One region of the Fictibacillus marinisediminis genome, then DNA from elsewhere that is predicted to be linked to it. Evidence: predicted binding sites of a transcription regulator. Region 1 holds the regulator's gene; each other region holds the start of a gene.
The links. The regulator CtsR, encoded in region 1, represses protease genes until heat stress. The targets are predictions, from matches to a motif close to ATGGTCAATAAAGGTCAAACA.

Region 1 (10,496 bases):
AGCTCGCAAAATACTCGGAAGACTGTCGAATGTTCCGATTAAATTTTCCACAATGAGCGTCGGCAGCCTTGGAATCTTTGAAAGGATGCGGTAGCCACGCGGATGAACGGTTTCATCCTGCACATTGGAAGAAGGGGAGTGTCCCAGCAGTTTCACGATGACATTTTCATCAAACAGCTCGTCGCTGGAGAGCTTTTTGAGCTGACGGAGAATGTGTGCCGGGTCATGTTTTCTGTCTTTTACATAATCTTTGATTAAAAGAACTGCCTCATCTTCTATGTTAGATACAAGTTCTTCCATCTGCATCCGTATTAATCTTCCCTCTACACCCAATTCATTAACATATTTTATGATTTCGCTCTTTATTCTTAGAACCATTTCAATACGGTGGATGACTTGGGAGACCTCCTGGAATGTCACAAGCTCCTCAAATTCAAGAGCACCAAGGTTTGTTACGCTCTGGTCGAACACAACCTTGTACTTTTCGAGGGTCTGGATGGCCTGGTTTGCTTTTGTTAAAATGACGCCGATGTCTTTCAATGAATAGCGGATCACACCTTGATAGAGTGTGATGACATTACGTCTCTGAGATATCGATATAACAAGATTTCCGGTCTGCCGGGCTACACGCTCAGCAGTCCTGTGCCGGATTCCGGTTTCGGTAGACGGTATAGACGTGTCAGGCACCAATTGCGTATTGGCATATAGGATGCGAGAGGCATCTTCACTCAGGATGATGGCTCCATCCATCTTAGCGAGCTCATAAAGAGATGCCGGGGAATATTTACAGTTGATGGAGAATCCTCCGTCAACAAGCTGTGTAACTTTATCATTATAGCCGACAACAATGAGGCCGCCAGTATTGGCGCGGAGTACATTGTCTATACCCTCTCTGAGGGGTGTTCCTGGCGCAACGAGCTGGAGCATGTTGCTGATGATTGCTTCTCTTAGTATATGATCCATACCTTATCCTCCCAAAGTATAGTGCAATGCCTCTTCAACAGTAGACACACCAATCACTTCAATTCCTTTAGGGATTGTCCATCCCCCGAGGTTTTTATCCGGGATAATCGCCCTTTCGAAACCAAGTTTTGCAGCTTCATGAATCCGCTGGTCGATTCTTGAAACCCGGCGCACTTCTCCTGTCAGGCCGACTTCCCCGATCATGACATCTGTCGGCCGGGTAGGAGCATCCCGAAAGCTCGATGCTATGCTTACAGCAACGGCCAAATCAACAGCTGGTTCATCCAGACGCACACCGCCGGCGACGTTTAAATAGGCGTCCTGATTCTGAAGCAGGAGGCCCACCCTTTTTTCAAGGACCGCCATAAGCAATGAGACTCGGTTATGATCGATGCCTGTTGCCATCCTTCTCGGATTTCCAAAACTTGTAGGAGACACTAATGCCTGTATTTCTACAAGCATGGGCCTTGTTCCTTCCAAAGAAGCAACAACAGTCGATCCGGCTACTCCTTTTGAACGCTCCTCAAGAAAAATTTCAGAAGGATTGAGGACCTCTGACAGCCCAAGCTCCTTCATCTCAAACACGCCGATCTCATTGGTTGATCCAAAGCGGTTTTTGACTGCACGCAAGATTCTGTACGTGTGATGCCGCTCGCCTTCAAAGTAAAGCACCGCATCCACCATATGCTCAAGCATTCTCGGTCCGGCAATCGCACCTTCCTTTGTTACGTGTCCGACGATAAAAATAGCAATCCCTTTCGTCTTGGCAATCCTCATAAAATGGGACGTGCACTCCCGGACCTGGGAGACACTTCCCGGGGCACTTGTAACCTCCGGACGGTACACCGTCTGTATGGAGTCGATGATGACGACCGACGGATTGATTTCTGTTACGGCTTTTTCAATAAGATCAAGGTCAGTTTCAGCCAGGACAAAAAGATCTCCTGCCGATATATTCAGCCGGTCAGACCGGAGTTTCGTCTGTTTTACTGATTCTTCACCTGAAATATAAAGCACTTTTTGCCCGTGCTGGGCCAGTTTTGCCGAGGTTTGCAGCAGAAGGGTGGACTTCCCGATTCCAGGATCTCCTCCCACGAGCACCAATGAACCAGGAACAATTCCTCCGCCGAGCACCCGGTTCAGCTCAATCGTATGAGTGTTGATGCGCGGCTCCTGTTCACTTTTTATATCAACTATGGATTGGGGCTTTTGCTGGGTGCCTGAAGCCGAAGAAGTTGTCAGGCCTCTTGTCTGGGTATCACGCTTGATGACTTCTTCCACCATCGTGTTCCATTTGTTGCATCCCGGGCATTTTCCCATCCATTTCGGTGATTCATACCCACATTCCTGGCACATAAAAACAGACTTGTTTTTGGCCATCTATTTCTCCTCTATTTCCAGACTGCTATGGAGCAGCTGGACCATTCTCTCTTTTTTTAATCTTGCTGTCTTTATCTTAACAAAAAAGCAGGCTCTCTTTCCAATGGGGGCATTTGGAATTTAGATAAAATACAGAAAATGATTCGACAAAAACCCGGAAGACGTGACTGCCTCCCGGGTTTTTGTATTTATTTCTATACAATTGGACAAAATCCCATCATTTACGATGTAGCACCGACGGTCTCAACAACAAAGTCATTATTATCCACATCAATTTTGACGGTGTTTCCTTTGCTGATGTTTCCTCTTAGCAGTTCTTCTGACAGGCGGTCCTCAATCTTACGCTGAAGGGCTCTGCGCAATGGACGCGCTCCGTACTCCGGATCATAGCCTTCATCGGTGATCTTATCGAGTGCCGCTTCAGTGATTTCGATCTCGATGCCCTGATCTTTCAAACGTTTGATAAGTGAATCGGCCATAAGTGTAACGATCTGTTTGAGATGTGTCTTTTCAAGGGCATGGAAGACAATAATCTCATCAATACGGTTTAAAAACTCTGGACGGAAGGCTTTTTTCAGCTCAGCCATCACTTTCGTTTTCATGTCATTATACTGCTGATCTTCCGTGTGAACCGTAAACCCTAGAGAGCTGTTGCGCTTGAGCGTGCTGGCTCCAACGTTGGATGTCATGATGACGACGGTGTTGCGGAAGTCTACTGTACGCCCTTTCGAATCTGTCAGTCGTCCGTCTTCAAGCACTTGAAGCAGAATGTTGAACACTTCAGGATGCGCTTTTTCGATCTCGTCAAGCAGGATAACAGAGTATGGCTTGCGTCTTACTTTTTCTGTCAGCTGTCCGCCTTCCTCGTGTCCAACATAGCCTGGAGGTGAACCAACTAGTCGTGAAGTCGTATGTTTCTCCATGTACTCAGACATATCAATGCGGATGATCGCATCCTCATCACCGAACAGGGATTCGGCTACCGCACGGGCCAGCTCGGTTTTACCTACTCCAGTAGGTCCCAAGAAGATGAACGAACCGATCGGACGCTTCGGATCTTTCAAGCCGGCACGGGCTCTGCGAATGGCTTTTGAGATGGACTGAACCGCTTCATTTTGCCCGATGACACGGTTATGAAGAATATCTTCCAGCTTCAACAGGCGTTCCGTTTCTTCTTCAGCCAGTTTGGAGACTGGAACACCGGTCCAGCTGGAGACAACCTGCGCGATATCTTCCGGCGTTACCTCTGTATTCTCCTGACCTTGCTTCTCTTTCCATACGTTCTTCGTTTTCTCAAGTTCCTCGCGAAGACGCTGCTCAGTATCTCTTAAGGAAGCTGCTTTTTCAAACTCCTGGCTTTGAACAGCAGCATCTTTCTCCTTGCGAACTTCTTCAAGCTTCAGTTCAAGCTCTTTTAGGTTTGGCGGTGCAGTATAGGAACGCAGTCTCACTTTAGAAGCTGCCTCGTCGATCAGGTCAATCGCTTTATCCGGTAGGAAGCGATCAGAAATGTAACGGTCAGACAGCGTTACGGCTGCTTCAATGGCATCATCTGTAATGGTGACACGGTGATGCGCTTCATAACGGTCGCGGAGACCTTGTAAAATCTGTGTACTTTCATCTTTTGTCGGCTCATTTACTGTGATTGGCTGGAAGCGGCGTTCAAGCGCTGCATCCTTTTCAATATACTTTCGGTACTCATCCAGTGTGGTCGCTCCGATACATTGAAGCTCACCGCGGGCAAGGGCAGGTTTAAGAATATTCGATGCATCGATGGCGCCTTCTGCACCGCCTGCTCCAATCAATGTGTGCAGCTCATCGATAAATAGAATGATGTTCCCCGCCTGGCGGATCTCATCCATGACTTTCTTGAGACGGTCTTCAAATTCACCGCGATACTTGGTACCGGCAACGACCGTTCCCATATCGAGTGTCATGACCCTTTTATCACGAAGCGTTTCCGGAACTTCATTATTGATGATCTGCTGAGCAAGACCTTCTGCAATCGCCGTTTTACCAACACCCGGCTCACCGATGAGGACTGGGTTGTTCTTTGTTCTGCGGCTCAGTACCTCAATGACCCTTTGAATCTCTTTTGAACGGCCGATGACTGGATCAAGACTTCCATCCTTAGCAATCGCCGTCAGATCTCTTGCAAGGCTGTCAAGTGTCGGTGTGTTCGCATTCGTAGAAGAACCCCGGTGATTGGATGATGCCTCATTGCTTCCAAGAAGCTGAAGCACCTGCTGGCGCGCTTTATTCAAGCTCACTCCGAGATTATTCAGTACACGGGCTGCCACTCCTTCACCTTCACGGATCAGTCCCAGGAGGATGTGCTCCGTGCCCACGTATGAGTGTCCCAATTTACGGGCTTCATCCATGGATAGTTCAATAACCTTTTTTGCTCTTGGAGTGTAATGGATGGTTTGCACGGATTCCTGGCCGCGTCCAATTAAGGTTTCTACTTCTTTTTGGATCTTTTCAGGTCCAAGACCAAGAACGTGAAGCGCCTTAGCGGCAATTCCTTCACCCTCACGGATCAAGCCAAGCAGAATGTGCTCGGTGCCAACATTATTATGGCCTAAACGGATTGCTTCTTCCTGTGCCAGCGCAAGTACCTTTTGAGCTCGTTCTGTAAATCGACCAAACATCATAATCATTCACACTCCCATTCAAATTTTAAGCTTCTTCAAGTTTGATTCTTTCCCTTATTAGCGTTGCCCTACGGATATCACGCTCATCAGGATTCAACATTTCATTGGCATATTGCTGCAAAAAGCCCGGTTGTGTAAGTATCATTAATTCATTTAATATGGATCGGGAAATTCCTTCAACAATCCCAAGGTCTATTCCCAGCCTGACGTCGGATAGGCACTGTGCAGCTTCCTTCGATTGGATGATCCGGCTGTTCGCCAGAACTCCATACGACCTGAAGATCCGGTCTTCAAGCTGGATTTTTAAACCGTCCTGCAGAGTTTTTCTTGCAGTTCTCTCTTGCTGAATAAGCTGAAGGACCACACCCCGCAAATCCTCCACAATATCTTCTTCTGATTTTCCAAGGGTTATCTGGTTGGAGATTTGAAAAACATTGCCCTGAGCTTCCGTTCCTTCCCCATATATCCCACGGACTACGAGACCCAGCTGGTTGATGGCCGGTATAATACGGCTGATTTGTTTCGTTAAGACCAGAGCTGGCAGATGCATCATAACGGAAGCACGCAATCCTGTTCCAACATTCGTCGGGCAGCTGGTCAAGTAGCCTCGTTCCTCATCAAACGCATAATCCACCTTTTGTTCGATCCAGTCATCCAATTCAGCTGCGAGGGTTAAAGCCTCATTCAGCTGGAAACCCGAAAAAAGGCACTGGATCCGGAGATGGTCTTCTTCATTGACCATGATGCTCACAGACTCATCATGATTAAGCATCACTGCACCAAACTTTGATTGTTCTGCAAGATGAGGGCTGATTAAGTGCTTCTCTACCAATACCCTTTTTGCGAGAGATTTTAGCTGGTCGAGATGAAGAATTTCAAACTCTCCGAAATTCCCGCAGCTTTTTTCCTTACAAGCCCCCGCTAATGTCTGAATAACAGCCTCAGATTCCTCCTTGGAAGCCAGATCTGGAAAATTATACTTTTCGAGATTTCGGGCCAGCCGGATTCTGCTGCTTAACACAATATCTGAATCAGGTCCTTCTTTTTTCATCCAGGGACTGATAGCTTCACTTATAAAATGTTCAAGTGACATGCTCTATTCCCCCTTTTCCCGGTGCTTTTGCTTTTCCAAAAGCCGAATTTGATCACGGGTCTCTGCCGCTTTCTCAAATTCCTCATTTAAGATATACTGCTGCATCGCTTGCTTTAATTTTTCCAATTCGCGTTTTTCTTGAAGCCCGCTGCCAATCCGTTTCGGAATTTTCCCGGCATGTCTTGTATTCCCGCCATGCACCCTCTTTAAAATAGGGTCCAGCTTCGAATCAAAAACTTCGTAGCAATGGCTGCAGCCAAATCTGCCGGATTTGGCAAACTGATTGTAGGTCATGCCGCACTGAGGGCAAGCGAGGACCGACTGTTGAGAAAGTCCTGAAGAAGCCGTTCCCGAAATGGAAGGATCTCCATAAAGCAATCCAGAGAGCAGCTGATGAATAGAGAAAGTATTCGACCCCGGAAGGAATTCTCCTTTTTCTTTTGCACAATGCTCACAAATATGGAATTCTGTTTTCTTGCCGTTTACAATCTTCGTAAAGTGTAAAGTGGCAGGCCGCTCATGACATTCCTGGCAGAACATTTTTTTCCCCTCCCTATTAATAAATGTGATACATCGTTATCTGGTTCTAAATTTTAATGTCCGAATCATTGCTTTTAATAATTCGGCTCGTAGCTGATCACGTTCAGGAAGGTCTAACACGTGTAAAACAGAGCGATCTGTCACGCTTAGCATAATCCTCGCCTCGCGTTCGGATACGATCTGCTCATCAAGCAACCGCAAAATAACATTCTCCGCGTTTCCTTGTGAAATACGATCATTGATAAGAAGCAGCAGCTGATCAATAAGGTCGACGTAATTCTCTGTTTTGACTTTAATGATTCGAATGTATCCCCCGCCGCCCCGTTTACTCTCTACAACAAAGCCTTTTTCCACCGTAAAACGGGTGTTGATAACATAATTAATTTGGGAAGGGACACACTGGAACTTTTCAGCAATATCCGTACGCTTGATTTCAATGAACGTCTCATTTGATCCCGCGATGACCTGCTTTAAATATGCTTCAATGATGTCTGAGATGTTTTTCAACCTGCTCCCCTCCCCTCTGACTTTGACTATCTTTGACTATACAATCATATTATAGACGCTTTTTCAGGGTTTATGCAACTAATGTATACTTTTCGCATGATTGGGGGACTATCTGTTTCTATCACAGTATTACCCGATATTTTTGGGATTAATCGTAACAATTGAGGACTTTTCTGTGTCGAAAACAAACAACACTTTACAGAGCCTGGGCTCAAGGAAGTTTTAGATTTCAAAAGTTTTGTGCGGTTTTTAGGTTTTGTTGAAAAAGGGACTAATGAGAGCGATTGGAGGGCTGCGGGCGAAATAAGAGTGATCCAGACGGTCTGCCTTGGGTGATTTGGGAGTGTTACTTGCGGGTTTGTACGGTTTACATCCGGCTTTGGCCTTTTTACGTGCGACTTTGAAGGTTTTACATGCGGGAATGGAGACTTTACGTGCGACTTTTCACCCTTTACATGCCAAACCCATCATTGTCATAAAAAAGAACAGACAAAAAAGCACCGCTGGATAATCCAACAGTGCTTCATTCGTGCCCGGCAACGTCCTACTTATACAGGGGCAAGCCCCCAACTACCATCGGCGCTTAAGAGTAAACTTCCGTGTTCGGTATGGGAAAGGATGTGACCTCTTCGCTATAGCTAACCACCGAATTTCCTTTGCTCCGAGCACGCCCTAAGCAGCGAGATGCAGACCACCTCATTTGGTTGATCCCTCGATGGTTTAATGAAAAATAGAACAAGTAATTAGCTTGTATAGGCTTCATTCTTTCGTATTCTCTTTGAAAATCATCTTTTTGCGGCTAATGGATAAGGTTTTGAAGGTTCTACTTTGTTGGTTCGGGATCGTTACTTGCGGATTTGGTGGGATTACTTGCGGCGTTGGCTTGTTTACTTGCGGTTCGGCAGCGTTTACTTGCGATTTCACAGCCGTTACTTGCGATTCGACAAGATTTACTTGCATATCACGTCATTTTCATACTTATGGGTTGATCCCTCGATGGTTTTATGAAATATAGAACAAGTAATTAGTTTGTATTGGCTTTATTCTTTCGTGTTTTGTGGCTAATGGATAAGGTTTGAAGGTTCTACTTTGTTGATTCGGGATCGTTACTTGCGGGTTTGTACGGTTTACATGCGGCTTCGGCCCTTTTACGTGCGACTTTGAAGGGATTACATGCGGGAATGGAGACTTTACGTGCGACTTTTCACCCTTTACATGCCAAACCCATCATTGTCATAAAAAAGAACAGACAAAAAAGCACTGCTGGAATCTTTCCAGCAGTGCTTCGTTCGTGCCCGGCAACGTCCTACTCTTACAGGGGGAAGCCCCCAACTACCATCGGCGCTGAAGAGCTTAACTTCCGTGTTCGGTATGGGAACGGGTGTGACCTCTTCGCTATCGCCACCAGACATATTTTGAGGTATATTCCCTCAAAACTAGATAACTTCTTCATCCAAACTTCTGATTATTTTAAGGATAAGCCCTCGACCGATTAGTATCTGTCAGCTCCACGTGTCACCACGCTTCCACACCAGACCTATCAACCTCATCATCTCTAAGGGGTCTTACTCACTTAACGTGATGGGAAATCTCATCTTGAGGGGGGCTTCATGCTTAGATGCTTTCAGCACTTATCCCGTCCACACGTAGCTACCCAGCTATGCCCCTGGCGGAACAACTGGTACACCAGCGGTGTGTCCATCCCGGTCCTCTCGTACTAAGGACAGCTCCTCTCAAATTTCCTGCGCCCGCGACGGATAGGGACCGAACTGTCTCACGACGTTCTGAACCCAGCTCGCGTACCGCTTTAATGGGCGAACAGCCCAACCCTTGGGACCTACTTCAGCCCCAGGATGCGATGAGCCGACATCGAGGTGCCAAACCTCCCCGTCGATGTGGACTCTTGGGGGAGATAAGCCTGTTATCCCCAGGGTAGCTTTTATCCGTTGAGCGATGGCCCTTCCATGCGGAACCACCGGATCACTAAGCCCGACTTTCGTCCCTGCTCGACTTGTAGGTCTCGCAGTCAAGCTCCCTTGTGCCTTTACACTCTGCGAATGATTTCCAACCATTCTGAGGGAACCTTTGGGCGCCTCCGTTACAATTTAGGAGGCGACCGCCCCAGTCAAACTGCCCACCTGACACTGTCTCCGAACCGGATCACGGTTCCAGGTTAGAATTTCAATACAGTCAGGGTAGTATCCCACCGACGCCTCCATCGAAGCTGGCGCTCCGACTTCTCAGGCTCCTACCTATCCTGTACAAACTGTACCAAAATCCAATATCAAGCTGCAGTAAAGCTCCATGGGGTCTTTCCGTCCTGTCGCGGGTAACCTGCATCTTCACAGGTACTATAATTTCACCGGGTCTCTCGTTGAGACAGTATCCAAGTCGTTACACCTTTCGTGCGGGTCGGAACTTACCCGACAAGGAATTTCGCTACCTTAGGACCGTTATAGTTACGGCCGCCGTTTACTGGGGCTTCAATTCAGAGCTTCTCCCGTAAGGGATAACCCCTCCTCTTAACCTTCCAGCACCGGGCAGGTGTCAGCCCCTATACTTCGCCTTGCGGCTTCGCAGAGACCTGTGTTTTTGCTAAACAGTCGCTTGGATCTATTCACTGCGGCTCTCTCGGGCGTTAACCCTATCAGAGCACCCCTTCTCCCGAAGTTACGGGGTCATTTTGCCGAGTTCCTTAACGAGAGTTCTCCCGATCATCTTAGGATTCTCTCCTCGCCTACCTGTGTCGGTTTGCGGTACGGGCACCTCTTTCCTCACTAGAGGCTTTTCTTGGCAGTGTAGGATCAGGGACTTCGGTACTGTAATTTCCCTCGCCGTCACAGCTCAGCCTTCACGATTGCGGGATTTGCCTCACAATCAGCCTAACTGCTTAGACGCGCATTTCCAATCGCGCGCTCTCCCTACCTTCCTGCGTCCCCCCGTCGTTCAAACGGAAAGGAGGTGGTACAGGAATTTCAACCTGTTGGCCATCGCCTACGCCTTTCGGCCTCGGCTTAGGTCCCGACTAACCCTGAGCGGACGAGCCTTCCTCAGGAAACCTTAGGCTTTCGATGGACAAGATTCTCACTTGTCTTTCGCTACTCATACCGGCATTCTCACTTCAAAGCGCTCCACCAGTCCTTCCGGTCTGACTTCACTGCACTTCGAACGCTCCCCTACCACTGTACCTTACGGTACAATCCATAGCTTCGGTGATACGTTTAGCCCCGGTACATTTTCGGCGCAGAGTCACTCGACCAGTGAGCTATTACGCACTCTTTAAATGGTGGCTGCTTCTAAGCCAACATCCTGGTTGTCTGGGCAACTCCACATCCTTTCCCACTTAACGTATACTTTGG
Region 2 (10,496 bases), 3.3 Mb from region 1:
AGAAACAAAAAAAGAACTGACCCAACTGGAGATGAAAGATTGCTGTGCAAAGGCGGAATTGGCAGCGCTGATCCGAATGAATGGTTCCATCTCTTTTTCGAACCGCCAGATCGTGCTGGATATTCCAACTGAGAATGCCGCCATTGCCCGGCTTATCTATACATTGATCAAGAGAGTGTATTCCTTTCATGTGGAACTCCTGGTCCGGAAAAAAATGAGGCTGAAGAAAAACAACGTGTACATCGTCAGGCTCACTCAGGAAGCAAGAGCTCTTCTGGAGGATTTAAATATCATAGATGAAACCTTCACGTTCAACCGGGGGATCGCAGAAAACATTCAAAAGAATTCCTGCTGCCGCCGATCATACATGCGAGGTGCTTTTCTTGCCGGAGGATCTATCAATCATCCGGAAACGAGTTACCATCTTGAGATTTTTTCAATGTATGAGGAACATACAGCAGCCCTGTGCGAGCTGATGAACACCTTTGATCTAAAGGCAAAAATGCTCGAACGCAAAAAAGGATACATTATTTATTTGAAAGACGGGGAAAAGATATCTGAGTTCCTTACTTTAATTGGAGCGCACAACGCTATGCTCTATTTTGAGGACGTCAGGATCTTGAAGGATATGAGAAACTCCGTCAACCGCCTCGTAAACTGCGAAACCGCCAATTTGAACAAAACAGTGGGTGCAGCAATGAGGCAGGTCGAGAATATCAAATTTATTGAAAACCAGGTTGGTCTCGAAGTTCTTCCTGACAAACTCCGCGAGATCGCTGAACTCCGCGTTGCCCATCAGGAAATTACGCTTAAAGAGCTAGGTGAGATGGTTTCTTCAGGCGCAGTAAGCAAATCGGGCGTCAACCACAGGCTTCGGAAAATTGATGAAATCGCTAACAAAATTCGGTTAGGACAACCCATTTCGAAATAAAACATAATTACACACTAATCTTTAAAAGGAGGAACAGCAATGATCGAGAAGAAGGTAACTGTTCAGTTGAAAACCGGATTGCAAGCTCGTCCGGCTGCCTTATTTGTGCAGGAAGCGAACCGTTACAACTCTGAAGTATTTGTAGAAAAAGACGGAAAAAGAGTCAACGCAAAAAGTATTATGGGAATCATGAGCCTAGCCATCGGATCTGGCGTCGATATTACCATTTCTGTAAGCGGACATGATGAAGAAGAAGCGATCAAGGGGCTTGAAGCCTTCATTACGGAGCAGAACTAGGTTTCTTGAAGAAAATAGAAGAAGTAAAAGGGCAAAAGCGGGTTCGATATGATACTATCATCATCGAAGAGCTTTTGCCCTGTTTTTTTTGTTATGGGGTGTTTTACCGCATGTCGGGTTCGCAGATTGCCGGTTACTGGCCAAAACGGAGAAATACTGGCTGGAAATGATATTTACAATCCAAAACTCGGATTTACTGGCCGAAATATAAGAAATACTAGCCAAACTCATATTTTTTAAACTATATCCCTCTGCTTGAAAGCCCGGACCGAAGAAGCTTTACCGTTTTGTCCGGGCGAACATCGCCAATATTAAAATTACGATGACGATGACTCCGATGGAAACGAGGATATTATATAGGTTCATGATCATCTCCCCAAAATAAAAGCCGCTCGTAAAAAGATGAGCGGCTTTCTTGTTTTCATTTCATTAAATGTTTTTAGGATCTTCTACGGAAGAGATGACACGGTCAACAAGTCCGTATTTTACAGCATCCTCAGCTAGCATGAAGTTGTCACGGTCTGTATCGCGCTCGATCACTTCAAGAGGCTGGCCTGTTTTTTCAGAAAGAATTTTGTTAAGCTGTTCGCGCATTTGAATGATACGGCGAGCATGAATTTCAATGTCTGTTGCCTGTCCGCGTGTTCCGCCTAGAGGCTGGTGAATCATAACCTCAGAGTTTGGAAGTACATAGCGTTTTCCTTTTTCACCGGCTGCAAGCAAGAATGCTCCCATGGAAGCCGCCATACCGATGCAGATCGTGGAAACGTTAGGCTTGATGAAGTTCATCGTATCATAAATCGCCATACCTGCTGTGATGGATCCGCCAGGACTGTTTATGTATAGGGAGATATCCTTTTCAGGGTCCTCGGCAGCAAGAAAGAGCAGCTGAGCTACGATAGAGTTGGATACATTGTCATCAATTCCGCTTCCAAGCATGATAATACGGTCTTTTAACAGACGAGAGTAAATATCATATGCACGTTCACCACGGTTCGTTTGTTCAATAACTGTAGGAATTAAATTCATGAATAATCCTCCTTTTATGGTGTGTTTTTCGTGTGTTACTGACATCATACAAAAAAGGTCAAAAAAGGTCAAACGAAAAGCTTCTTTGTTGATAATTCTATGTAGAGGCTTCACAATCCTTTATTTAACAATATGTTTAGACTATCATCATCATTCCCGCGTCACCAGGTTTTAAACGTAGGGCACGTCAAAAGTTTTATAGTTAAAGAGGATTAGCTATTCTTTACATTTGTATAAGCTGTTTCGAGATTTCGGATCCGGCGGACGATTTCTGCGTTTTTGTTGAGATGGTCATTGATGAGGGTTCCGACAATGGATCGGTAATAGGCATTCATTGCGTGCGATTTCGTAAACACATCCTTGTTCCGTTCGATGTATTGTTTGAAATTTTCTTCAAAAAAAGCCACTGAAAATTGTTCAGCCATGGTTGCAGCACTCCTTCGTTTCAACTGTTTATATAGTATCAGATTCCGGTGCCAGGCACCAAAACAGAAAATTATTCTTGGTGATTGGCACCAAATAAATTAAGCGCCTTGTTTTGACAATTGGAAATTACCATGATATAGTTGTGCTGACCATATACGTGTTATTATGACTGGATGTAAACAATATGTGTTTTCTTTTAGTTTTTGTAGCATTGTCACATGGTTCCAATTTTTAAAGCGCTTTAACGCGCCGACAGGAGGATATACCCATGCAAAACGGGAAAGTAAAATGGTTCAACGCAGAAAAAGGATTCGGTTTCATCGAAGTTGAAGGTGGAGACGATGTATTCGTACACTTTTCTGCTATCCAATCTGAAGGTTTCAAATCTTTAGACGAAGGTCAAGAAGTATCTTTTGAAATCGTTGATGGTGCTCGCGGACCTCAAGCTGCTAACGTTACTAAACTTTAATAGCGTGATAAAAGGGCCAGTAATGGTCCTTTTTTTTTGTGCCCAAAAATCGCAAACTCCAGCAGTGTTAACCTGATGGAAGGAACTTCAAATCTTTTTCAGTGTTGCCTGCTGACATTCTATAGTATCATAGTAACAGGAGGGATTTATAATGGAGCTGGGATTATTTCAACAACAAAATTTAAGTCTTGTCATGACTGCAGAGCTTCGCCAGGCCATTGCCATCCTGCAATATCCTTGCTATGAACTTTCTCAATTTTTACAAGAACAAGCGGTAGAAAATCCTCTCATTGAGTTGGCGGATTCGCCAGCCTTTTTTAATAACGATAAAAAGAAAGCGCTTCAAAAAAGTAAAACAATGCAAGATGCGGATGTGATCGGGATGATGCAGCCTGCTGAAGAAACCATGCACGACCGCCTGCTTCATCAAGCGTTAGCCATACCTGCATCAGATGAGATTGCAGCTGTTGTCCGCTATCTCATCTTAAATATAGACCAGGCCGGATATCTGGATATAACGGAAGATGAAATTAAACAGCGTTTCGGAATCAGCACTGAAAGATATGAAGAAGCCATAGATTGGCTTCATCAGCTGGAGCCGGCAGGCATTGGAGCCCGTAACCTTAGGGAATGTCTTCTACTGCAATTGAAATCGCTTGGCATGGAGGATGATCTGTCCTACCTTATCGCTGATACTCACCTTGATCAGCTCGCAGACCGAAAAATTAAGCAGATTGCTGCTGCCCTTGGAACGAATGTACAGGCTGTCGAACAGGCTGCCGACTTTATTCTGACTCTTGATCCGAAGCCGGGGCAAAAATTGTCCAGCCACAGTGAACTGGGATACCTGTATCCAGACCTTTCCGTCATTGAAGATAATGGAACGTACAAACTCGCCATCAACGATCATTTCACGCCCAAAGTGCAGCTGAATGAAAGCTATGCTCATTTATTAAAATCAAAGGCCAGCGGTGCTGCACAGTACTTGCAGGAACATTATCAAAAGCTTCAATGGCTGCAGAAGAGCCTTGAACAAAGAAAGAACACGCTCATCATGATCGCCAAAGAGATCGTCTCAGTTCAGCAGAACTTTTTAAAAAGGGGCCCTGAACATCTCGTTCCGATTACCTTAAGGGAAGTAGCTGAACGGATCGGCATGCACGAATCAACAGTCAGCCGGGCCGTTAAAAACAAGGTCATTCAAACACCGAAAGGCGCATTTGAACTGAAATATTTTTTTACAGCAAAAATTGAAACGGTAAATGGAGAGAACGCTTCTGCCCAAACCGCCAAGCTTGCCATAAGAAAAGTAATTGAAGCAGAGGATAAAGCAAAGCCGCTGTCTGATCAGGCGATTGCCGAAATGCTTGCCAGCGAAAAAGGCTTGAGCATCTCAAGGCGTACGGTCGCCAAGTACAGAGAGGAGCTGAACATCGCTTCCTCTTCCAAGCGGAAAAGATATTCCTGACATACGACCGCAGAAGCGATGCTCCACTCTTACCCTTCAACACAAAAAAAGTGTTTCGGGGCAATAGTTCCAGCGCTTGTCGGACCTAATCGGGCACCTGCGCTTTTCTTACTAAGCCAGGTGCTTTGTTTTTAATATATAATGATAACAAGAGTACGAATAAAAAAAGATGAAAAGGGAATGTTGAGTATGAGTCCACTTTCGATCACATTTTATACAAAACACCATTGTCCTCTCTGCGACAAAGCGCATACTATATTAGAGGAGCTTCAAGAGGAAATTCCGATGAAGATCCAAAAAGTTGATATTTACCGGTCAGATGAACTTATCGAAAAATATGGGCTGATGATCCCAGTGATTACGGTAGCGGATGAAGAGATTCAGTACGGGCAGATTCATAAGGAATCATTAAGAAAGCGTTTACTTACAATTAATAAGTAATTTTTGTTGAAATGTTGTCACATGTTTTGTTAGAATGAAGGAGACTTAAACATAGTCATTTTTTTATAGCATCATTGGGACGTAAAATGGCTAACAGGGACGGTGAATGTCCCTAGAAGTATTGGACTCCTCTTATGTTCTGCCGTACAAAAAGACAAGGGGAATGCATGATGAACGATTTGATAGAAATACAGAAGAAGCTTTTGCCTGATCTTCTGGAGGTAATGAGAAAACGATACAGCATACTTAAAATTGTTCGCTTTCATGAACCCATCGGCAGACGAAGCCTTGCCATTAACCTCAATATGACGGAAAGGGTTCTCCGTGCAGAGGTCAGCTTTTTGAAAGACCAGGGGCTGCTTTCCATCCTGCCTGGCGGTATGTCGCTTACTCCCGATGGATTAGATGTCCTTGAACGGCTGGAAGTTTTGATGAATGAACTCGCTGGACTTCGCGTTTTAGAAATGAAGTTAAGGGAAAACTTAAACCTGTCTGAAGTGATTATCGTTCCTGGTGACAGTGATGAAGATCCTTGGATTAAAAGTGAAATGGGCAAGGCGGCAGTAATGAGGTTGAAACAGGAGTTAACAGGCAATAATGTCATTGCAGTGACCGGCGGAACAACCATCGCTGCTGTTGCTGAAATGATGACTCCTGGAAACAAGGACCAAGACCTTCTGTTTGTCCCAGCCAGAGGCGGTCTTGGCGAAAAGGTAGAAAATCAGGCAAACACCATCTGTTCAACGATGGCTGTAAAAGCACGAGGTGAGTATCGTCTGCTTCATTTACCGGATCAGCTCAGTAAGGAAACTTATCTTTCACTGATTGAGGAACCCGGGGTAAAAGAAGTCATGGAGCTGATCCGTTCAGCAAGTATAGTCATCCATGGAATTGGCGATGCTAAAACAATGGCCAACAGAAGGAATTCTTCTTCTGCTGTGCTGGAAAAACTCGAACACGAAAAAGCGGTAGCGGAGGCTTTCGGCTATTACTTCGATCATCATGGAGAAGTAGTGCATCGTGTTCGAACGATCGGTCTTCAATTGAATGACCTGAAAAATAGTGATTTCATCATGGCTGTTGCAGGTGGTGCTTCGAAAGCGGAAGCGATCGCGGCATTCATGAAGCATGGCCCCAAAAAGGTGCTGATCACCGATGAAGGGGCAGCAAACAAACTTCTTGCAAGCTTGTGAAAGACTATGTAACTTGTTTTGTGAATAAAGGGTTTTCCCTTTAACTATATTTTTCTTTCTAATTATAAGGAGGTCATTTTAAATGGCAACTAAAGTTGGTATTAATGGATTCGGTCGTATTGGCCGTAACGTATTTCGTGCAGCGCTAAACAACCCTAACGTAGAAGTGGTGGCTGTTAATGATTTAACAGACGCAAACATGCTTGCTTTCCTATTGAAGCATGACACTGTACACGGAAAGCTTGATGCGACTGTTGAAGTCGGCGAAAATGCGCTGATCGTAAACGGCAAAGAAATCAAAGTATTGGCTGAGCGTGACCCTGCTCAGTTAGGATGGGGAGACCTTGGTGTAGAAGTAGTTGTTGAATCTACTGGACGTTTCACAAAACGTGCTGACGCTGCTAAACACTTAGAAGCTGGCGCTAAAAAAGTTATCATCTCTGCTCCTGCAAGTGACGAAGATATCACTGTAGTAATGGGTGTCAACGAAGACAAATACGATGCTGGAAGCCACGATGTAATTTCTAACGCTTCTTGTACAACAAACTGCCTAGCTCCTTTCGCTAAAGTACTTAACGAAAAATTCGGTATCAAACGCGGTATGATGACAACTGTTCACTCATACACAAATGATCAGCAAATCCTTGATCTTCCGCATAAAGACTACCGTCGTGCACGTGCTGCTGCAGAAAACATCATTCCTACAACAACTGGTGCTGCAAAAGCTGTTTCTCTAGTACTTCCTGAACTAAAAGGTAAACTAAACGGTATGGCAATGCGTGTTCCGACTCCAAATGTATCATTAGTAGACCTTGTTGCTGAACTCGACAAAGAAGTTTCTGCAGAAGAAATCAATGCAGCATTGAAAGAAGCAGCTGAAGGGCCATTAAAAGGCATTCTTGGCTACAGCGATGAGCCGCTTGTTTCTACTGACTATAACGGCAATACTAACTCTTCTACAGTTGACGGTCTTTCTACAATGGTTATGGAAGGCAACATGGTTAAAGTGATCTCTTGGTACGACAACGAAACTGGATACTCCAGCCGTGTTGTAGATCTTATTGACTTTATTGCTAAAAAAGGACTTTAATAATAGAGAGATTTAAAGTAGAGGGGAAGGGATGAAAGATGCCCTTACCCTCTTTCCCTTGTAAGGAACTCTTAGCAGTTGCATGTTGCTAAAAGCTTATCTTTTAAACTTAAGATTTACGGAAGACGGGCACAGTTCCGAACTTCCCGTTTTCACCTGCGCATTTTAGGTTAAACTAGGGTGTGTAAAAGGGATTCTTTTCTTCTCTATTAAGACTGTCAGGAGGTTATACTTATGAACAAGAAAACAGTTCGTGACATCGATGTTAATGGAAAAGTGGTCTTCTGCCGCGTTGACTTTAACGTTCCGATGGAAAATGGGAAAATTACCGACGATACTCGAATCCGTGCGGCACTCCCAACGATTCAATACTTAACAGAGCAAGGTGCCAAAGTTTTATTGGCGAGCCATCTCGGACGCCCGAAAGGCCAAGTGGTCGAAGAGCTTCGCTTGACCCCAGTGGCACAGCGCTTAAGCGATCTCCTTGGCAAAGAAGTTGTAAAAACGGACGAAGCATACGGCGAAGAAGTGAAGAGTGCGCTGTCAAGCCTTGACAACGGAGGCGTCATTCTTCTTGAGAACGTCCGCTTTTATCCTGGAGAAGAAAAAAATGATCCTGAATTAGCACAGAAATTTGCTGAACTCGCTGATGTGTATGTGAACGATGCATTCGGTGCAGCCCACCGTGCGCACGCATCTACTGAAGGCGCTGCAAAACATCTTCCAGCTGTTGCGGGATTCCTGATGGAAAAAGAACTTGATGTGCTTGGAAAAGCTCTATCCAATCCTGACCGCCCTTTCACTGCTATCATTGGCGGTGCCAAAGTTAAAGACAAAATCGACGTGATCAATAATCTGCTAGATAAAGTGGACAACATGATCATCGGCGGAGGGCTTGGCTACACGTTCATCAAAGCTTTAGGCCACGATGTAGGTAAATCTTTATTGGAAGAAGATAAGATTGAAACAGCTAAAGGCTTCATGGAAAAAGCGAAGGAAAAGGGAGTAAACTTCCTCATTCCTGAAGATATTCTTGTTGCTGATGACTTCTCAAACGATGCAAACACGAAGGTTGTGGGCATCGATGCCATCCCGTCTGACTGGGAAGGACTTGATATCGGTTCTAAAACGATTGAAAAGTACCGAAATACCATTCAGAAATCGAAACTTGTAATATGGAACGGTCCGATGGGTGTTTTCGAAATGGAAGCATTCTCTAAAGGAACCCGTTCTGTTGCAGAAGCACTTGCTGAAGCCAAAGATACATACAGTGTAATCGGCGGCGGTGACTCAGCAGCTGCAGTTGAGAAATTTGGCTATGCAGACAAAATGAGCCACATCTCAACAGGCGGCGGTGCTTCACTTGAATTCATGGAAGGCAAAGAGCTTCCTAGCGTTACAGCATTAAACGACAAGTAAAACTCGTTTGAAAAGAAATCGACGAAGAGCAGTACAGCTTTCCGTGAAGTCCCCTGAACTTTATGGGGAAGCTGTATGTTCTTAGGAAGGTGAAAAACATGCGAAAACCAATTATTGCAGGAAACTGGAAAATGAATAAAACCCTTTCTGAAGCAAAATCTTTTGTTGAAGAAGTGAAAGGATTGATCCCTGCTGCAGATACAGTAGATTCTGTTGTTTGTGCACCAGCTTTATTCTTGGACGCACTCGTAAACGCATCTAAGGGAACAGACCTCGGTGTAGGTGCACAGAACATGCACTTTGAGGATAATGGAGCTTTCACAGGTGAAATCAGCCCTGTTATGCTGAAGGACCTTGGTGTTGGCTATGTTGTTCTTGGACACTCCGAGCGCCGCGAGTACTTTGGTGAAACAGATGAGCTCGTTAACCAAAAAACGCATGCTGCTTTCAACCACGGATTAACTCCAATCGTTTGTGTCGGTGAAACACTTGAACAGCGTGAAGCAGATCAAACAAAAGACGTTGTAAAAACACAAACGGAAAAAGGACTTCAAGGTCTTTCCGAAGAACAAGTTAAACGTACTGTTGTTGCCTATGAGCCAGTTTGGGCGATTGGTACGGGAAAAACAGCTTCCTCTGAAGATGCCAACGAAGTCTGCGGATACATTCGCAGTGTGATCGCTGAACAATTCTCACAAGAAGCAGCAGACCAAGTTCGCATTCAATACGGCGGAAGCGTGAAGCCAGGCAACATCAAAGAATTAATGGGCATGTCTGATATCGACGGTGCTCTCGTTGGAGGAGCAAGCCTTGAGCCGCAATCGTTCCTTCAGCTTTTGGAAGGTGTAAACAATGCCTAAGAAACCTGTCGCACTGATTATTCTTGATGGTTTTGCATGCCGCAACGAAGAAAAAGGAAATGCTGTAGCCCATGCGAAAAAACCAAACTTTGACCGATATTGGGAAACATATCCTCACAACCATTTAACGGCATGCGGAGAAGCTGTAGGGCTTCCTCCAGGCCAGATGGGGAACTCTGAAGTCGGACATTTGAATATTGGTGCTGGCCGTATTGTTTACCAAAGCCTTACCCGTGTGAATCTTTCGATCAAGGAAGGGGATTTCTATGAAAACCCAACCTTTATTGAAGCAATGGATGAAGTGAAGAAGAAGGGGACAAACCTTCACATCTTCGGACTTCTTTCTGACGGCGGGATTCACAGCCACATCGACCATATCTTTGCATTGCTTGAAACGGCTAAAAAGCAAGGAGTAGAAAATGTTTACCTGCATGGCTTCTTGGACGGCAGGGACGTTCCTCCGCAATCGGCAAAAGGCTATATCGAGCAAACATTGAAAAAGATGGACGAGCTGGGCTTAGGCCAAATCGCGACATTATCCGGACGCTATTACTCTATGGACCGTGACAAACGCTGGGATCGTGTGGAGAAATCCTACCGTGCCATGGTTTATGGTGAAGGTCCGGATTACACTGATCCGATCGAAGTGGTGGAAGACTCTTACAAAAATGAAATCTATGATGAATTCGTGCTTCCTTCTGTACTGAAGAAAGAAGACGGTTCTCCGGTTGCTACTATCCAGGACGGAGATGCCATCATTTTCTGCAACTTCCGTCCGGACCGTGCGATTCAGATTTCACAGGTTTTCACGAATGAAGATTTCCGCGGTTTTGACCGGGGAGATCATTTTCCGAAAGACATTCACTTTGTGTG
Region 3 (10,496 bases), 830 kb from region 1:
AAGCTTTTCGCAAGGTCTTTCATTTTTGCCTGTTCGTCCGCTTGAAGCTTCCTTACAGGGATTCCTGTTTTCTGTTCAACGATTTTTTGAATATCCTCCAATGAAACCTCTGCCTTCGTTTTCGCTTCGTTTTCGGTCAGTTTTTCCTGAAGCTGAAGTTCTTCCTGGCGAAGTTTGGCTGCAAGCTCATAATTTTCGCTCAATGCTGCTTTTTCTTTTCCCTTGGAAATTTCTTCTAATCGCTCTTCAATAGAAGAAGTTTCACTTCCTGAGTGCAGCAGATTGATTTTTGAACCTGCCTCATCCATGAGATCGATCGCTTTATCCGGAAGGAATCGGTCTTGAATATAGCGGTGAGAAAGATTTACACATGCTTTTAGAACATCATCAGAAAAGCTTACTTCATGATATTGTTCATACTTTGGAGCTAGTCCTTTTAAGATTTCATACGCTTTTTCTGGCGTGGGTTCATTAACGATTACTGGTTGAAAACGGCGTTCAAGCGCGGCATCCTTTTCAATTTTGCGGTATTCTTTCAGCGTGGTTGCCCCAACAACTTGAAGCTCTCCTCGTGCTAAAGCAGGTTTTAGAATGTTACCCGCATCCATAGATCCCTCCGCAGAACCGGCACCAACAATCTGATGAATTTCATCAATGAAAAGAATGACGTTCTTGCGTTTTTGAAGTTCAGCGATCAGCTGCTTCATCCGTTCTTCAAACTGGCCGCGGATTCCTGTATCAGCAACAAGAGATGCCACATCCAGCAAGTAGACTTCTTTAGATAAAAGTTTAACCGGAACAGAGCCTTCTGCAATTTTTAATGCAAGACCTTCTGCAATGGCTGTTTTACCTACCCCTGGTTCCCCGATGAGGACAGGGTTGTTTTTATTTCGGCGATTCAAGATTTCAATGACACGGCTGATTTCTTCTTCCCTGCCGATCACTGGGTCGACCAAGCCTGCTTTCGCAGCATGGCTGATATTGCGCCCGAATTGATCCAGGAATCCTCCTCCTCCACCCTGCTGGGTCTTAGGAGACTGCTGCTCGCTGGAAATACCTGAATTCATTCCGCTGCTCATCATTTGTTTAAAGAATTCGTCAAAGGATGAGAATTGATTCATAGGATTCATACCTCCTGCAGTGTTCATGGATTGTGTTACTTTATGGTAGCAATCTGTACAAAGCGTTAATTGTTGTTTGTGTTGATTAAAAGAAACATTCATATGAATAGTCGCAGGATTCACTTTACATTGTTCACATCGCATAAAGCATTTCCTCCTTCATTGTAATAGGTCATTTGTCTTGTCTGACTTTGACTATCTTTGACCTTATGGATTTATTATACTTTGACCTTCTTTGACTTTCAAGGTTTTTGCTCAAATAATTTATATTTGCTTATTTTTAGTGGGTATCATCACCTTTGGTTTCTAGTACCTTACACTTCTTGTTCCTGAAAATCAAATGATCTGTTTTTTTTATGAATCCGAGACCACAACCCAATAAAAAAAGCCCGCTGCATGAGCGGGCTTTTCACTATTTAATCTCAAATGTTTGCTTCTGTCTGTAATCGTTATCCTCATTTGTTGCCGTGAGCCAGATTTCAATCGTATATGTTCCGGCAGGCAAATTTTTGACCATGATGTCCTGTGTATAGGTTTCTCCTTGTTTTAAAGTGATCTTCGAAAGAGCTTGAGTAAACATGTGGTCCTCTGAGTATTGATAAACTTTTTTGCCCTCTTTATTTTTCACAATGTAGTCAAACTTCTTACCGCTTGTGAATTCAAATATTTTGACTTGCTCTGTCTGATTTTTCAGTTCATAGCGCAATAGCGCGCTCCCAGCCTTTTGCTCGAGAATCGAAAGTTTAGGCTCGATGGCGCCTGCAACAATTCCTCCGCCATTGTTTCTTTCAGGATCGTCTTTTTTCTGTTCCTGCTTGTTTCCGTCTCCCATTACTGGTTCTCCCTTCTTAGCCTCATTCTTTTCCGTTGTGCCGCATCCGGCTAAAACGATGATAAACCCCAATATAAGCAGCCAGTTTTTCAATGTAATCACCTCACACATAGTCTTGGCTGATTTTTGTTTTTTTACCAGAATAAAAAAAGGATTTTTATGTCTACATCTATAAGTACCCTTAAGAGAGATTATTCAACATACACCCAAGGGAGGATTTTTAAATGCCAGTACTACATGAAGATTTGCTTATAGAAATGAAAAAACTTACCGATGAAAAACGTGCAACAAGCAACGAGACGATCCTTCAGCAGCACAGCAAAGATGAGTCCCATCATTCACCTGTACTTCCGGAAGTGGTGGTTTTTCCTGATTCAGCTTCCGAAGTTTCTTCTATATTACAATACGCCAGCGAACACAAGATTCCTGTTGTTCCTTTTGGAGCAGGCTCAAGTCTTGAAGGTCACTGCATTCCACTGCAGGGTGGCATCTCTATTAATTTCCAGAACATGAACAAGATCTTGGAAGTGCGTGAAGAGGATTTCCTAGTCAGGGTGCAGCCGGGGGTAACGCGTACACAATTGAATCAGGCATTAAAAAAGTACGGTTTGTTTTTCCCTGTTGACCCTGGAGCAGATGCTACGTTAGGCGGGATGGCAGCAACGAACGCGAGCGGTACGACTAGCGTGCGGTATGGAATCATGCGGCCTCAAGTCAGAGATCTGGAAGTCGTCCTTGCAGACGGCTCGATTATCCATACAGGCGGGCTCGCCGCAAAATCATCATCCGGGTATCATTTGACAAGTCTTTTTGTCGGTTCGGAAGGCACGTTAGGTGTGTTTACTGAACTTACACTCAAAGTCTATGGCATTCCTGAGGCTACTGTTGCTGGAAGAGCGGTTTTCCCTAGTGTTAAAGCGGCGGTAGATGGAGCAATATCTCTTCTTTCGTCAGGAAACTCACTAGCCCGTGTAGAGCTTGTTGATGAATATTCCATCAGGCAGGTCAATCAGCACAGTGAAACCTCCTATCCCGAAAAGCCCACTCTTTTCCTGGAGTTTCATGGTAACCCATCCGGTATGCAGCAGGATGTTACCTTTGCTGAAGAACTGTTGTCGGCTAACGGATCTGAAGATCTGATATTCGAAACAGATTCTATAAAGAAGGCAAAGCTTTGGGAAGCAAGACATCACCTTGCCTATGCATTTAAGCATGGGTTTCCTGGAAGAGAGATGATGCTGACAGATGTGTGTGTGCCCTTATCTGAATTAACAGGCGCTGTGGTTTACGCCCGTGAACTGATAGAAATGGAAGGTCTGCACGGCGGAGTTCTCGGACATGTCGGTGATGGGAATTTCCATTCTATTCTCATGTTTGATAAGAGCAGCGAAGAAGAAACACAAAAAGCCAATCGTATTAATGAGATGATTGTCGAGTATGCCCTTTCTAAAAAAGGAAGCTGTACCGGTGAACATGGAATCGGTATCGGTAAGATGAAATATTTGCAGCAGGAACATGCCGACACCCTGCCATTGATGAAAATGATCAAAGAACAGTTCGACCCCCGCCATATTTTAAACCCGGGGAAAGTTTTATTTTAAAAACAGCAGATTAAGGAGAATCCGGACAGGGTAATAATAAAGTACAAACTTACCTTAGAAAGGACTAATAATCCATGAAAACTCTAATCATCCTTGTACTCGTAGTCATCCTTATCGTTCTGTTTATGAAAAGAAGAAGATAGTACTTAAAGAACCCTCTCATCTGAGAGGGTTCTTTTTTTAGGGGATAATACAAGCCGTTTAGTAGTAATAGGAAGAAGAAGAAAATTGGTCACATCTATGAAAAAAACCAGCTCTATTTTAGCTGGTCTAGTTCGTTTTTAATGCATTTAAATCTTGATTCCACTGCATCGGCTGCCAATGAGCAAGATCGTAGCTGCCTCCATCAATGTTTTCCTTTTCGTTGGACAGCGTCTCCAGAAGTTCCTGCGGCAAATGCTGTGTATTCAGAGTAAGATCAATGGAATCATCCGGTGAGTACAGCAGAACAGTAAACAGCTTTTTATTTACCATATCCATCCCGTGTACATGCAGATAGCGAAGATCATTCATCCTGTATACGAAAAAAATTCGGTAGGGGGACATCTCATCATCCTGCCTTTTTAGAATCAGTATGTCCCGGGTGCCGATTTCTAAACGACTGAAAATGGATAGATGGGCAATTTCACTTGAACAGTTGTTCCTTTATTCTCTTCACTCTCAAAAGAAATGTTACCGTAATGTTCTTTTACAATTTTATAGCATACCATCAGACCAAGCCCTGTTCCCTTTTCTTTCGTCGTATAAAAAGGTTCTCCCAATTTTCCAAGCCTGTTTTTCGGTATGCCCGAACCCTGGTCTTCAATCTTAATCACTACGCTTCCTTTTTTCATTATGACAGCAAGCGTGATGATTCCACCTTGATCCATGGCTTCAATGGAATTCTTTAACAGATTGATAAATAACTGCTTCAGCTGATTTTCCACACAATAAATAGAAGGAATTTCTTTATCCACTTTTAATTGAATCTGTATGTTTTTAATAATGGCTTGTGTGTCCAGGAGGCGGATCACAGATTGAAGCATATCTTCTAATGAACTGTATTCGAAATGGACGGCTTGCGGCTTGGCCACTAGCATAAGCTCCCCGACAATGTCATTAATTCGTTTTAATTCCGTCAGCATAATTGTAACATATTTAGTTTTCATCTCTTCATCTGTTTCCTTTAAAAGCTGGGCAAAGCCGATTAAGGATGTAAGGGGGTTCCGTATTTCATGGGCGACTCCTGCCGCCAGCTCCCCCAGAACAGAAAGCTTCTCCGACTTTCTTATCAATTCCTCAGTTTCCTTCGTTGCTGTAATATCCCGAGCGATCGTTACGAAGCTCTCTATCTCGTTCCATTCGTTAAGTACCGGAACCGCATTAGTCTCCATGACCAGCCAATCTCCATTTTGATGCATCAGGCGACATTCAAAGGTAAAAGGTTTTTTTTTCATTTTGGCCTTCGCAAAGGCAGCTCTAAGAAATTCCCAATCATCCGGATGAATCCTTGAAAAAAGAATTCTATTTATTTCATCTAAGTTACTAGAGAATCCGAGGATGGCTTCATGGGAAGGTGAACTATAGATCAGTTCCCCATTAGGATTGGCTACGGCGATTAAATCTTTAGAATGCTCTGCAATGACACGGTACTTCGCTTCACTCTCACGGAGAGCCCGCTCTGCCTTTTTTTGTGCTGAAATATCACGGTAAATCAAACAGAAACCGATGACTCTGCCCTGCATGTTGCGGATCGCAGAAAACGATATGGATACATCAATCTTTAATCCATCACGCCGGACTCTCTGGGTTTCAAAGGAAGGAACCGTACTTCCTTCGGCAAGAAGGCCCATAATACTTTTAGATTCAGCTTTGAATTCATCCGGTATGATAATGTGCGAATCGATTTCATCGGTTAGAAGGTCATGCTCTTCCCAGCCGAACATGTTCTCAAAGGCATGGTTGACCTTGATCAGATTTTCTTTTGTATCGACAATTAAGATGGCGTCAGTCGTGCCTTCGAGTACAGATTCCAAAAGTTCGAGCGCGACACTCAGCTCTTCTTCCTTTTCTTTATGCTGGGTGATGTCCCTTCCTGTCACAAACAAAAACAAAGGATTCCCTTCTTCGTCAAAAGTAGCTTGTTTGATTAATTCAAGATAAATATACGATCCGTCTTTTTGCTGCACTTCTTCTTGAATTTTTATCGGATGTCCTGTTTCCCAAGCCTTATTGTCTGTTTCATTTGACCGCTCGATCATCCCTGCATTACACCAGGAGTTCTGTTCATCAAGGGCCTTTCCTTTATACTTACAGCGGTCCACTCCAAATACCTGGAGCGCAAATTCATTAGCCTCTATCCAATGGCCTTCTCTATTTTTCAAGCATATAAATTCAGGCAAAACATCAATTAATTTTTTGAAAACACCAAGTCTCGGAAGAAGTTCATCTTTGGTTAGCATCATTTTCAGTCCACACCCTCAACTATCATTCTGTCGTATTGTGTCTCAATCCCTTTTATATTAGATAATGGAGTAAGGTTTTCCTTCAAGAATTTACCGACAAATAGAGACAATAATAGGCATGGGGAAAAATTTTGTTCAACAAAAAAAAGCCCCATGATCCGGGGCTTTTCAGTTTATACTGCTTTAACGGCTTCTTTCAGTGATTTTCCTGGTTTAAATGCAGGTACACTGCTTGCGGCGATCATGATTTCTTCCCCTGTTAGAGGGTTGCGCCCTTTACGGGCGTTGCGGTTGCGAGTTTCAAAGGTTCCAAATCCAATCAGCTGGACGCTCTCACCCTGCCTTAATGCATTGGTAATCGATTCAAGAACAGCTTCCACCGCAAGGGTTGATTCTTTTTTATTCATGTTTGTTGCAGATTTTACTGCGTCAACTAAGTCTTGTTTTCTCATGAAAAAAATCCTCCTAAAAAGTAATTTAATATATTGCATTTGCTACCATTATTAACGCTTTCTCACTTTTTATACATCTGACAGCCATTTTTTCAAACACAAAAAGGAGCTGTACGATAAGCCGTTAGCAAGCATAGAAACAGGATGTCTATTTGGCAGACGTTGATTTCCGTTCCAGGCTGCTCGCTTTCCGCGGGGCGTGCGCTGAACCCCTCGGCGCTTGCGCCTGCGGGTTTCACCTGTCACGCTCGTCCCGCAGGAGTCTCGCACCTTCCACTACATTCAACTTGTCACTGAAGATGTTTTTCAAACAAAGGAGCTGCCAGAAGGTCAGTTTATGACTTTCTGGCAGCTCCTTTCATGCAGCGTTTAATTGTTCTCTCTAGAATCCATACACGGTCATTCCGCCGTCTACAAAAAGAGTTTGTCCTGTACAATAGGAACCAGCGTCTGAAGACAGAAAAACGGCAGGACCGACTAATTCGGCCAGTTCTCCCACTCTGTTCAGTGGAGTGCGGGATAGAATGTCATTCAAATAGTTTTCATCTGCAAGCAGTTCTGCTGTTAACGGTGTTCTGAAATACCAGGGACCGATTGAGTTCACATTGATTCCGTAAGGGCCCCATTCCAGTGCAAGGTTTTTCGTCATTTGGATCATCGCCGCTTTCGTCGAAGCATATACGACTCCCGTTCTTAACGCAACATGCCCTGCTACAGAGGAAATGTTGATGATTCGCCCGTTCCCTTGAGATTTCATAAGTTTAGCGGCTTCCTGGGAAAAATAGAAGGCTGAACGAAGGTTGGTGTTCATGATCTTCTCCCATTCCTCTTCAGAAACTTCCAGCGCTTTGCTTCTAATATTCATACCGGCATTATTGACTAGAATATGTAAAGGAATTTGGCGTGATGTAAGAGAATCATATAATGATTGAATTTCTTCCTTTTCTGTCACATCTACTGTAAAGCCATATGCCTTTCTCCCAAGTTTCTCGATAGAGCCGGCAACTTCATCAAGATCTGATCGAGTTCGGGAGATCAGTACAACATCCGCTCCAGCTTCCGCAAAACCAATGGCCAGTGCCCTGCCGATTCCCCGCCCTGCTCCAGTGATCAATGCTGTTTTTCCTTCCAACGAAAAAGACGGTAAATACATGATCAATCTTCCTCTCAGTTAAATTGTAAAAAGACTCGCCAGATACCAGAATATTTCTAACGTAACAAAGTATCCCTCTTTTATCCATTAATAAAGGATATTTTTTAACAGAATGAACGATTTACCTTCACGAAACGTATTACTATTGATTCATGAATCAGGTCGCAAGGAGGACACCATAAAGATGGAAGAAAAAGATTTAGTCAAAAAAGCAAAAAATGGCGACCAGCATTCTCTTTCTCTCTTGCTGCAGCAAAATTATTCTATTTTGTTTCATTATGTACTGAAAATAACGATGAACCGTTCAACAGCAGAAGACCTTGTACAGGAGACCATGCTTAAATGCATTCAAAAGATTGGGTTATACGAGGGAAAATCCAAATTTTCTTCCTGGCTCATTTCCATCGCATCCCATCTATACATCGACCAGTTCAGACGCAAGAAAACCGAGCAGAAGTATCAAGAGCGCGAACAGGAATCCCGAAACCTGAAATGGAAAGCCGTTTTCATCAATGAAGAATGGAATGAAGTGCTAGATACCGTAAGCCTTTTAAACGAAGAAACAAGAATCCCCTTAATCCTAAAGCATTATTACGGTTATACGTACGACGAGATCGGGAAAATGCTGAATATTCCCGCCGGAACGGTGAAATCTCGGGTTCATACCGGGTTAAGATTCATTAGAAAGGAGTTAGGTGAAAGTGAAGGAGAATTCAGACTCAGCAAATAACCTTGAAGATAAGCTCAAGGAAAGCCTCTCACAGATTGAAAAATATGAAGAAGTCAGTGTGCCAGACCTTGCCTTTTTTGAACAAATGGTAGCTGAGGAAACCAGCAGAAATAAAAGACAGCTCGCTAAAGAGCTTGCCCTGTTTGGAGTGATAGCTGCTGCAGTTCTGTTCTGCGTAGCTGCTATGCTTATTCGGCTCCCTTCTGTTTTCGTCATCCTTCAGGCTCCCGTACTGATTGGGGCTATTCTGTTTCTTTATAAACATCATAGAAAAGAAGGTGAATGGAATGACACATAACATACACGGCCAGCCGCTTTGGACACTAATTCTCGTTGTCATCATTCTTCTTTGCCAGAGCACATGGCTGTTTCTGGACGGAAGGAAACGCGGCTACCGTTATTGGTTCTGGTCTCTATGGGGATTGATCCAATGTCCGTTTCCTCTTCTCTTTTACCTCATATTCGCAAGAAAAGTGTTCAGGTCCAAACCATAAATCTTCTTAGCGTTTATGTCTGTCCTCTTGTAGGGAAAATGGTAACATAAGGAGGAGATATCATTGCAGACATCACTTTACGAAAAATTGGGTGGCAAAGATTCCATAGGAAAAGTGGTTGAGCGTTTTTATGATAAAGTTTTGGCCGATTCGAGTGTGAATTATTTTTTCGAAAATACCGATATGGAAAAACAGAGGAAACATCAAACCAAGTTCTTGAGTTTCGCTTTGGGCGGACCTGGTCAGTATTCCGGAAAATCGATGGCAAAGGTACATGAAGGCATGAATCTCCAGCCTGAGCATTTCGACGCCATTGTTCTTCACTTAAAGGAAGCGCTTCAGGAGTTTAACGTGCCCGAACAAGATATTGAAACAGCAGTGGATCACGTCAATACACTAAGAGATGACATACTTTATAAATAATAAAAAAAAGAGGAGCTGCTCTATCCTGAGTCTGCTCCTCTTTTTTTACTCTTTTTCTACCCATTCCTTCCGCAGGACAAAAAGCTCTCTGAGTTCCTGAGTAGAAAGCTCTGTAATCCAGTTTTCACTCGTGATGACTTTTTCGCTAAGCTCTTTTTTGCTTTCAAGCATTTCATCAATCCGCTCTTCAAGCGTACCGAGCGTGATCATCTTATGAACGGTCACAAACCGTTTTTGCCCGATTCGGTGGGCACGGTCTGTCGCCTGGTTTTCTACAGCCGGATTCCACCAGCGGTCAAAATGGATCACATGGTTTGCTTCTGTAAGATTTAACCCTGTCCCCCCAGCTTTCAAGGACAGCACGAACACACTGTGCTTCCCATCCTGAAACTTTTCAATCATTTCATCGCGTTTAACCTTAGGCACTCCTCCGTGCAAAAAGAGCACTTCTTCGTTCCAGCGGTTTGCGATATAGTCCTGAATCAGATTGCCCATAAATAAAAACTGCGTAAAGATCAAACACCTTTCGCCCTTTTCTCTTATGGCTTCCAAGAGTTCCACCAGCTTCGAAAATTTATTCGATCGCTCCTCGAGCCTGTTCTTCTTTTCTTCCTTCAGATATAGAACCGGATGGTCACAAACCTGCTTCAGCTTGCCTAATAAAGCTAAAATCAGCCCTCTTCTCTTCATGCCGCCTTCTTGCTCAAGCTGCTGAAACGTATCCTGAATCATCCGTTCATATAAGGATGCCTGCTCTGCCGTTAGATGGACATACTCTTTAATCTCCTGTTTCTCCGGAAGGTTCAGCTGTACGTGAGGGTCCTGTTTGGTCCTTCTCAGTAAGAAAGGCTGAACAAGGCTCTGCAGCTGTTTCAGCCGGCTGTTATCGTGTTCTCTTTCAACAGGAAGGACGAACCGTTTTCGAAAGGCGGCTTCACTGCCCAGGTAACCGGGATTAAGAAAATCAAAAATGGCCCAAAGCTCAAGCAGCCGGTTCTCTACAGGTGTGCCGGTCAGCGCAATTTTATGCCTTCCCGATAAACGGCGGATGCTCCTTGATTGTTTTGTAAAACTGTTCTTTATATTTTGAGCTTCATCTAAAATGATCGCATCCCACAAGACATGCTGAAAATCTTCTTCATCCAGCTGTGCGGTCGTATACGAGGTTAATACAACATCCGCCCCCTGAATCGACTTGATAAATGGCTCTCCTCTTATCCTTGAAGACCCATAATGAAGAAACACG

Region 2: clpP (ATP-dependent Clp endopeptidase proteolytic subunit ClpP) is a predicted target of CtsR. The motif match lies at 2,312-2,332, and genes of this name have one in related genera.
Region 3: LCY76_RS05220 (ATP-dependent Clp protease ATP-binding subunit) is a predicted target of CtsR. The motif match lies at 1,344-1,364, and genes of this name have one in related genera.

What each region holds. Positions count from the first base shown of each region.
Region 1 covers NZ_JAIWJX010000002.1:99,840-110,335, reverse strand. Annotated here, with positions in the region: gene disA (DNA integrity scanning diadenylate cyclase DisA) at 1-963, opposite strand, end outside; gene radA (DNA repair protein RadA) at 967-2,343, opposite strand; gene clpC (ATP-dependent Clp protease ATP-binding subunit) at 2,565-4,997, opposite strand; gene mcsB (protein-arginine kinase McsB) at 5,023-6,090, opposite strand; gene mcsA (protein-arginine kinase activator protein McsA) at 6,094-6,630, opposite strand; gene LCY76_RS00620 (CtsR family transcriptional regulator) at 6,667-7,137, opposite strand; rRNA gene rrf (5S ribosomal RNA) at 7,669-7,787, opposite strand; rRNA gene rrf (5S ribosomal RNA) at 8,431-8,546, opposite strand; rRNA gene LCY76_RS00605 (23S ribosomal RNA) at 8,610-10,496, opposite strand, start outside.
Region 2 covers NZ_JAIWJX010000002.1:3,441,832-3,452,327, reverse strand. Annotated here, with positions in the region: gene whiA (DNA-binding protein WhiA) at 1-931, shown strand, start outside; gene LCY76_RS18415 (HPr family phosphocarrier protein) at 971-1,228, shown strand; gene clpP (ATP-dependent Clp endopeptidase proteolytic subunit ClpP) at 1,658-2,257, opposite strand; gene yvfG (protein YvfG) at 2,470-2,682, opposite strand; gene cspD (cold-shock protein CspD) at 2,952-3,152, shown strand; gene rpoN (RNA polymerase factor sigma-54) at 3,304-4,620, shown strand; gene LCY76_RS18390 (glutaredoxin family protein) at 4,762-5,061, shown strand; gene LCY76_RS18385 (sugar-binding transcriptional regulator) at 5,232-6,254, shown strand; gene gap (type I glyceraldehyde-3-phosphate dehydrogenase) at 6,337-7,344, shown strand; gene LCY76_RS18375 (phosphoglycerate kinase) at 7,579-8,763, shown strand; gene tpiA (triose-phosphate isomerase) at 8,862-9,623, shown strand; gene gpmI (2,3-bisphosphoglycerate-independent phosphoglycerate mutase) at 9,616-10,496, shown strand, end outside.
Region 3 covers NZ_JAIWJX010000002.1:932,983-943,478, reverse strand. Annotated here, with positions in the region: gene LCY76_RS05220 (ATP-dependent Clp protease ATP-binding subunit) at 1-1,265, opposite strand, end outside; gene LCY76_RS05215 (BsuPI-related putative proteinase inhibitor) at 1,534-2,046, opposite strand; gene LCY76_RS05210 (FAD-binding oxidoreductase) at 2,178-3,554, shown strand; gene LCY76_RS05205 (hypothetical protein) at 3,825-4,100, opposite strand; gene LCY76_RS05200 (PAS domain-containing sensor histidine kinase) at 4,148-5,998, opposite strand; gene LCY76_RS05195 (HU family DNA-binding protein) at 6,172-6,450, opposite strand; gene LCY76_RS05190 (SDR family NAD(P)-dependent oxidoreductase) at 6,833-7,603, opposite strand; gene sigY (RNA polymerase sigma factor SigY) at 7,788-8,333, shown strand; gene LCY76_RS05180 (YxlC family protein) at 8,305-8,631, shown strand; gene LCY76_RS05175 (sigmaY antisigma factor component) at 8,621-8,827, shown strand; gene LCY76_RS05170 (group I truncated hemoglobin) at 8,891-9,250, shown strand; gene LCY76_RS05165 (DEAD/DEAH box helicase) at 9,296-10,496, opposite strand, start outside.